2 regions of the Rhizobium oryzihabitans genome follow, and region 1 is predicted to be linked to the other one. Evidence: predicted binding sites of a transcription regulator. Region 1 holds the regulator's gene; the other holds the start of a gene.
What was found. Region 1 encodes PhoB, which activates phosphate uptake and scavenging genes when phosphate is short. Its sites were predicted from a motif close to TGTCATNNANCTGTCAT; they were not measured.

Region 1 (3,408 bases):
ACTAGACCGTGACACAGACAACGACCCATTCGCATATCCTGTCCGCCTATGACGACGAATTGAAGTTTCTGACGCGCCGCATCGCCGAAATGGGCGGTCTTGCCGAGCAGATGTGCGGCGACGCCGTGCGTGCGCTCGTCAATTCCGATGCCGCACTCGCGCAGAAGGTCATTTCCGACGATACAATTCTCGACCATGCCGAACGCGAAATCGGCGACAAGGCCATCGTCACCATCGCCAGACGCCAGCCTGTGGCGGCCGACCTTCGCGAGATCATCGGCACCCTGCGCATCGCCGCCGATCTCGAGCGCGTCGGCGATCTGGGCAAGAACACCGCAAAGCGCGTCATTGCGGTTGCCGGAACCGGCGTGCCGCGCAAGCTCGCGCGCGGCATCGAACATCTGTCGGAGCTGGCGCTGGTGCAGCTCAAGGAAGTCCTCGACGTCTATTCCACCCGTTCCGCCGAGAAGGCCAATGCCATTCGCGAGCGCGACGAGGAAATCGACGCCATGTACACGTCGCTCTTCCGGGAGCTTCTGACCTACATGATGGAAGATCCGCGCAACATCACCACCTGCACGCATCTTCTGTTCTGCGCCAAGAACATCGAGCGCATCGGCGACCATGCCACGAATATTGCCGAGACGATCTATTACATGACCACCGGCAGCCAGCCGGAGGGCGAGCGTCCGAAGGACGACAGTTCCAACACCCTCGGTTCGGTGACCGAGTAACAGACAAGCAGAAGCTTGCGGAGTTCAATATATGGTGCCCAAGATTGCAGTTGTGGAAGACGAGGAAGCGCTGAGCGTCCTGCTTCGTTACAATCTCGAGGCTGAGGGATACGACGTCGACACGATACCCCGTGGCGACGAGGCGGAAATCAGGCTGCAGGAGCGTATTCCGGATCTTCTCATCCTGGATTGGATGCTGCCCGGCGTGTCCGGTATCGAACTCTGCAGGCGATTGAGAATGCGGCCGGAAACCGAACGCCTGCCCATCATCATGCTGACGGCGCGCGGAGAGGAAAGCGAGCGGGTTCGCGGTCTTGCCACCGGTGCCGATGATTATGTCGTCAAGCCGTTTTCGACGCCGGAACTCATGGCCCGCGTCAAGGCCATGCTGCGCCGGGCCCGGCCCGAGGTTCTGTCATCGGTGCTGAAATGCGGCGATATCGAACTCGATCGCGAAACCCATCGCGTTCACCGCAAAAGCCGCGAAGTTCGCCTCGGCCCGACGGAATTCCGCTTGCTGGAGTTCCTGATGACATCGCCGGGCCGGGTGTTTTCCCGCTCGCAATTGCTGGATGGCGTCTGGGGTCACGATATCTATGTCGATGAGCGCACTGTCGATGTGCATGTCGGCCGTCTGCGCAAGGCTCTGAATTTTTCGCACATGCAGGATGTTATCCGCACTGTGCGTGGCGCCGGATATTCGATGGAAGCCTGAGCGAAGCGGAGCCGATAGTTTCGCTGGCAACATGGTGCCGCAAAAAAGCAGGCCCGAAATCGGAAACGGTTTCGGGCTTTTTCTATATCAACATCCACAAAACTCAATGCCATTCTCCGTTTTCACGGAGGATCGGCAGCCAGTTGAAACCAGGATCGAAGGGTGACGCCCAATCGCGAGGGAGTGGCAAGGGTTCGGCGCGCTGTCATCAAGCTGACCGCGGAGCCGGCCTGTTTTTCGTCATAAAAAAAACGGGCCCGAAGGCCCGTAATTTTGAGTGTTGAAATGCGTGCCGCAACACTCAAGCCTTGCGGCGCTCGCTCACCGGCTGGTAGGCGAGTTTCGCATGGAACTTGCAATAGGGCGAAGATTCCAGCGCTTCACAACCGCAGAAATGGAAGTCGTCCTTCAGCGGATCGCCAACCGGCCACTTGCAGGTGCGCTCGGTCAGTTCCGTCAGCGTCAGGCGACGGGAAATCGGCGTGACAACGTTTTTGGAAGGAACGTAATCGAGAACCTGTGCGGTCTCGATGTCGATCTCCTCGTGCAGCGCCGTTGCCGCGTTCGAACGGGTGAGAACCCGCGCCGGGGCTGCGTTGGCGCGGCCTGCGAAAGTCGTCGTGCGCGGAGCAGGTGCAGCGGTGCGCTTGGGCGCGGAACGTGCCGAAGTGACCGGACCGCCAGCCTTGACGCGCCCCGGCAGGTTGAGACGATGGACCTTGCCGATTACGGCATTGCGGCTGACACCGCCCAGCTGCGCTGCTATCTGGCTGGCGCTAAGCCCTTCGGACCACAATTTCTTGAGTTTTTCGACTCGCTCGTCTGTCCAGTTCATGCCGCTTCTCCGCTTGTCGCGTGTATTTTCGGCAGAATCCCTCTCCGTCTCGCGGGCGTGCCGCAAGCGTGGTTTCCGCCGGATTTTTGGTGACTAGTTCCGCCGCAATGCAGTCTAGTAATTAGCGATTAACCTAGTGCCACGCAGAGTCCGTGGCAAGAGTCGGGGAATCATCTGGAATCGATTTTCCGGTTTTCCCCAACTTGCTGGCGAGTTGAGTCTGAAAGGCAACACCTTGGGGCTCACCGGCCGCCACCTACTAGGGCTTGAGAAGCCCGGGAAACGCGGACTTTTGTTGACATCGGCAAACGAAGTGACAATAGTGCCCCTGCCGCCGCGAGGCGGCATTTTTGATTTTCAGGCGAGGGATAACCCTTGAAGCCTATTGACAACCGTTGACAGCGCATCTGCGCAAGGAGTGATACAGCCATGGCCGAAGCCGCCGCGCCATTGTTTGATACGTTTTCCAGAGCCCCCTGCGCTTTGAGCGCGGTGAGGGCGTCTGGCTGTTCACGGAAAGCGGCGAACGATATCTCGATTTTGCGGCCGGTGTCGCCGTCAACTCGCTGGGCCATGCCCATCCGCACCTTGTGGATGCGATCAAGACGCAGGCCGAGAAGGTCTGGCACGTCTCGAACCTCTACGAAGTGCCGGGACAGGAAAAACTCGCCAGGCGCCTGACGGAAGCGACTTTCGCAGACAAGGTGTTCTTCACCAATTCCGGCGCGGAAGCACTGGAATGTGCAATCAAGACCGCGCGCCGTTATCACTATTCGAAAGGCCATCCGGAAAAGTTCCGTATCGTCACCTTCGAAGGCGCCTTCCATGGCCGTACGCTTGCGACGATCGCCGCCGGCGGCCAGCAGAAATATCTCGAAGGTTTCGGTCCCAAGGTCGAAGGTTTCGATCAGGTGCCGTTCGGCGATGTCGATGCCCTGAAGGCAGCCATCACGGCCGAGACGGCCGCACTTCTGATCGAGCCGATCCAGGGCGAGGGCGGTATCCGCGCGCCCAGCAAGGAATTCCTGCAACTCCTGCGTAGCCTGTGCGACGAGCACGGCCTGCTCCTGATTTTCGATGAGGTCCAGACGGGCGTCGGCCGCACGGGCAAGCTCTTTGCCTAT
Region 2 (3,408 bases), 1.6 Mb from region 1:
CCCCGGCCAGGTGGTGCTGGTGCGTTATGGTGATGGCGATAAGGGTTTGATGGCGGCGGAAATCCATCCCGATAATCCTGCCCCGATCGGGATGTCCCACTGATGACCGCCTTGTTTCGCACAGTGATGAAGAGCGCCGTTCTGGCGCTTCTTTTTTTCACCTTCGCAGGCGTCGCCCAAGCCCAGCAGCAGAATTTCAGATCCGAGCCGCTGACGATCGAAAGCGCCGCCGGGAAAAGCCATGACTTCGTTGCGGAACTTGCCCTCAACAACGCCCAGCGCGAACAGGGGCTGATGTTTCGCAAATCAATGCCACTTGAAAACGGCATGCTGTTCGATTTTGGCCAAGAGCGGGACGTGGCTATGTGGATGAGGAATACCCTTATTCCACTCGATATGCTGTTCATCGCCCGGGACGGCCGAATCACCCATATCCACGAAAACGCGGTTCCCCATTCGGAAGCGATCATCAGCTCCCGCGGAGTGGTAAAATTTGTGCTTGAACTGAATGGCGGCATTGCGAAGCGTTATGGCATCAAGCCTGGCGACATGGTGCGCAGTGCTCAGATCGGCAACCGGAAATAACATTGCCGCGTTATGGTGTCTGAAAAAGCCGGACGACGTTTCGCCCGGCTTGCAGAATATCAGTATACCGGCTCGATATGGCTCAAAATCCGGCAATTGGAGATGGAGGCGGCAAGGTTGATGGCAATATCGATCGCCTCGACCGAATCGGCCGTGCCTTCCAGATAGATCACGTCATTTTCGACGATTGCGGAAATACGCGACTTCTCAAGTCCCGTTTCGAAGGCCAGGGCAGAGGTGATCGCCTGACATACGCCAGCCATGCGGTCTCCGAAGAAGCTTTCCTGAATGCCTGACAAATTGAACATATGCGTTCTCCTTCTTATGGACATTACAACGCGCCAATAGCGGTTTTGTTCATCTCCGGTTCATCATTTCGTTCATCTTCCATTCATCTTGGAAAATTGGAACCCCCTGACCGATCACATTTTAGGTGATCGGGAACCATTTCGTGAGGCGAGCATTTCGCGCATGGGAGAGAGAACAGCCTGAAAGGGACATGAAACAGGGAGGAGAATGACATGCTGATAAACAGAACGGAGCCGTGTCACCACGCCTCGTGGATGAAGCCGGTAGCGATCCATCTGCCGCTTTGCGTAGCGGTGGAGATTTACAGCCCTCTGGTGGCGCTGGACATGTTGATGTACCGCTGGCCCGAGGAACATGGCCCGGAATATGAGGAAGCGCGCAGGAACTGCCTCGATGCGATCGCCGGAAAATGCGATATCGAAAAAGCGCGGGAATCGTTTCTCGTCGCAAGCAGTCACGCGCATATCCTGAACATCCACTAAGGTTCGTTAGCTGCGATGATGACTTTGCCCTTCTTCACGAAGGGCTTTTCTTTGCCGCCGGATCGGTGCTGCGGCGCCGTTTCCCGCACCGCGCACCCTGCCCGCCTGCCGATGATGACATGTAACTGTCACTCAAACGTTATAATCGGCAGGAACGAATTCCATGGAATCGATTGGCGCAAATCGCCGAAAGCTTGGGAGTGGAACTGGCCAGCATGGAAACTGTTTTTGCCCTTTGCGCAATTCTGCTCCTCGCCTTCAATCTTCTCGGGATTGTTCTCGCCGGCTGGCGCCTGACAAGACGTGACACGGAAAACGCACTTGTTCGGCAAAAACCGCCGGTCTCGCTGGTAGTGCCGCTGCGTGGCGTGGAAAACTTCACACCGTTGACACTCTCGCGCGCCTTTGAGCTCGACTGGCCGGATTACGAGCTGCTGTTCTGCGTTGCCGACGAACTCGATCCCGTGATCGAGGAAGTGCGCAAAGCCAGCGCCGCCTCGCCTGCGGTTTCAGCGCAATTGCTCATCGGTGATGACCGCATCAGCGCCAATCCGAAACTGAACAATTGCGTGAAAGGCTGGCGCGCCGCCCGCCACGAATGGGTCATTCTGGCCGATTCGAACGTGCTGATGCCGCCATCCTATATCGCGACCATGATGTCAGCCTGGCGGCCGGATAGCGGGCTTGTCTGCTCGCCGCCGCTCGGCTCCCGCCCGACGGGCTTCTGGGCCCATGTCGAGTGCGCTTTCCTCAACGGCTCACAGGGCCGCTGGCAATATGCGGCCGAAGCGATCGGCATGGGTTTTGCGCAGGGCAAATCGATGTTGTGGAACAAGCCGTTCCTGGAAGAGCATGGCGGCATTCGCGCGCTTGCCGCTGAAATCGCCGAGGACGCCGCCTCGACGAAGCTGGTCAGAAATGCCGGCCGCAGCGTGCACCTGGTCTCCGCCCCCTTCGAACAGCCGCTCGGCCAGCGTCATGCCGGCGAGATCTGGTCGCGGCAGACCCGCTGGGCGCGGCTGCGGCGCGTGACCTTCCCGCAATATTTCGCCCCGGAAATCCTCACCGGCGCGCTGCCCCCGCTCCTCTTCGCGCTCGCCGCCGCCCTTGCCGCGGACGTCGATCTTAGCGTCACCGCCATCGCCGTTCTCACCATCATGTACGGCCCGGAGCTGGCGCTCACAGCACTCAACCGGTGGCCGGTCTCTCTTTATACCCTGCCGGCCATGATCGCGCGCGACGTGATCATGCCCTTTGTCTGGGGGCGCAGCTGGATCGGCAGCGCGGTCGCATGGCGCGGCAATGTCATGACGATCGGCACAGCCGAGAGCACTTTGGCCGGACCATCAGCGGACTGAACGGAAGCTTTTCTTTTAAGGAGGTTGCGCCGACAAGCGGATATATTGCTTTAAATGGTCGGAGTGGAGAGATTCGAACTCCCGACCCTCTGGTCCCAAACCAGATGCGCTACCAGACTGCGCTACACTCCGCCGAGGCGATGGCTGGGGAATACACGGTTCACCCAAACTCCGCAACAGGGAAATTCATCTTTGTTCAGCCCATTCTCTCCATCGCCCAAAAGCGCCTTGGCGCCACGGGGCAGCAAAGCGATGGCAAGGGATAATCGTCTTGACTCTCACATGAAGTCGGTCCATTTCAAATTTCAGCGTTCCTGACACGATTTGGTTATTCTATTCAGGTACGTGAAGAGTAATCTGGGGTGTTGTGCCCCACCGCCCAACCGGAGCAGTTTCGACATGTCTGCGAAGATTTACCGCCCTGCAAAAACCGCCATGCAATCCGGCAAGGCGAAAACCAATGTCTGGGTTCTGGAATTCGACGCCGAAGTTCCGCGCAAGATCGATCCGATCATGGGATACACGTCCACCTCCGACATGAAGCAGCAGGTCAAGCTGACATTCGAGACGCAGGAACAGGCCGAAGCCTATGCGCAGCGCAAGGGCATCGAATACCGCGTCATCCAGCCGAAGGAAGCGACCCGCAAGGTGGTTTCCTATACCGACAATTTCCG

Region 2: G3A56_RS01065 (ceramide glucosyltransferase) is a predicted target of PhoB. The motif match lies at 1,492-1,508, and genes of this name have one in related genera.

Annotation. Positions count from the first base shown of each region.
Region 1 covers NZ_CP048632.1:1,764,247-1,767,654, reverse strand. The annotation lists gene phoU (phosphate signaling complex protein PhoU) at 9-734, shown strand; gene phoB (phosphate regulon transcriptional regulator PhoB) at 766-1,449, shown strand; gene G3A56_RS09350 (GcrA family cell cycle regulator) at 1,751-2,284, opposite strand; partial or broken gene G3A56_RS09345 (acetylornithine transaminase) at 2,714-3,408, shown strand, end outside.
Region 2 covers NZ_CP048632.1:192,620-196,027, reverse strand. The annotation lists gene G3A56_RS01085 (cold-shock protein) at 1-103, shown strand, start outside; gene G3A56_RS01080 (DUF192 domain-containing protein) at 103-585, shown strand; gene G3A56_RS01075 (BON domain-containing protein) at 645-893, opposite strand; gene G3A56_RS01070 (DUF982 domain-containing protein) at 1,107-1,376, shown strand; gene G3A56_RS01065 (ceramide glucosyltransferase) at 1,592-2,734, shown strand; tRNA gene G3A56_RS01060 (tRNA-Pro) at 2,790-2,866, opposite strand; gene G3A56_RS01055 (ETC complex I subunit) at 3,134-3,408, shown strand, end outside.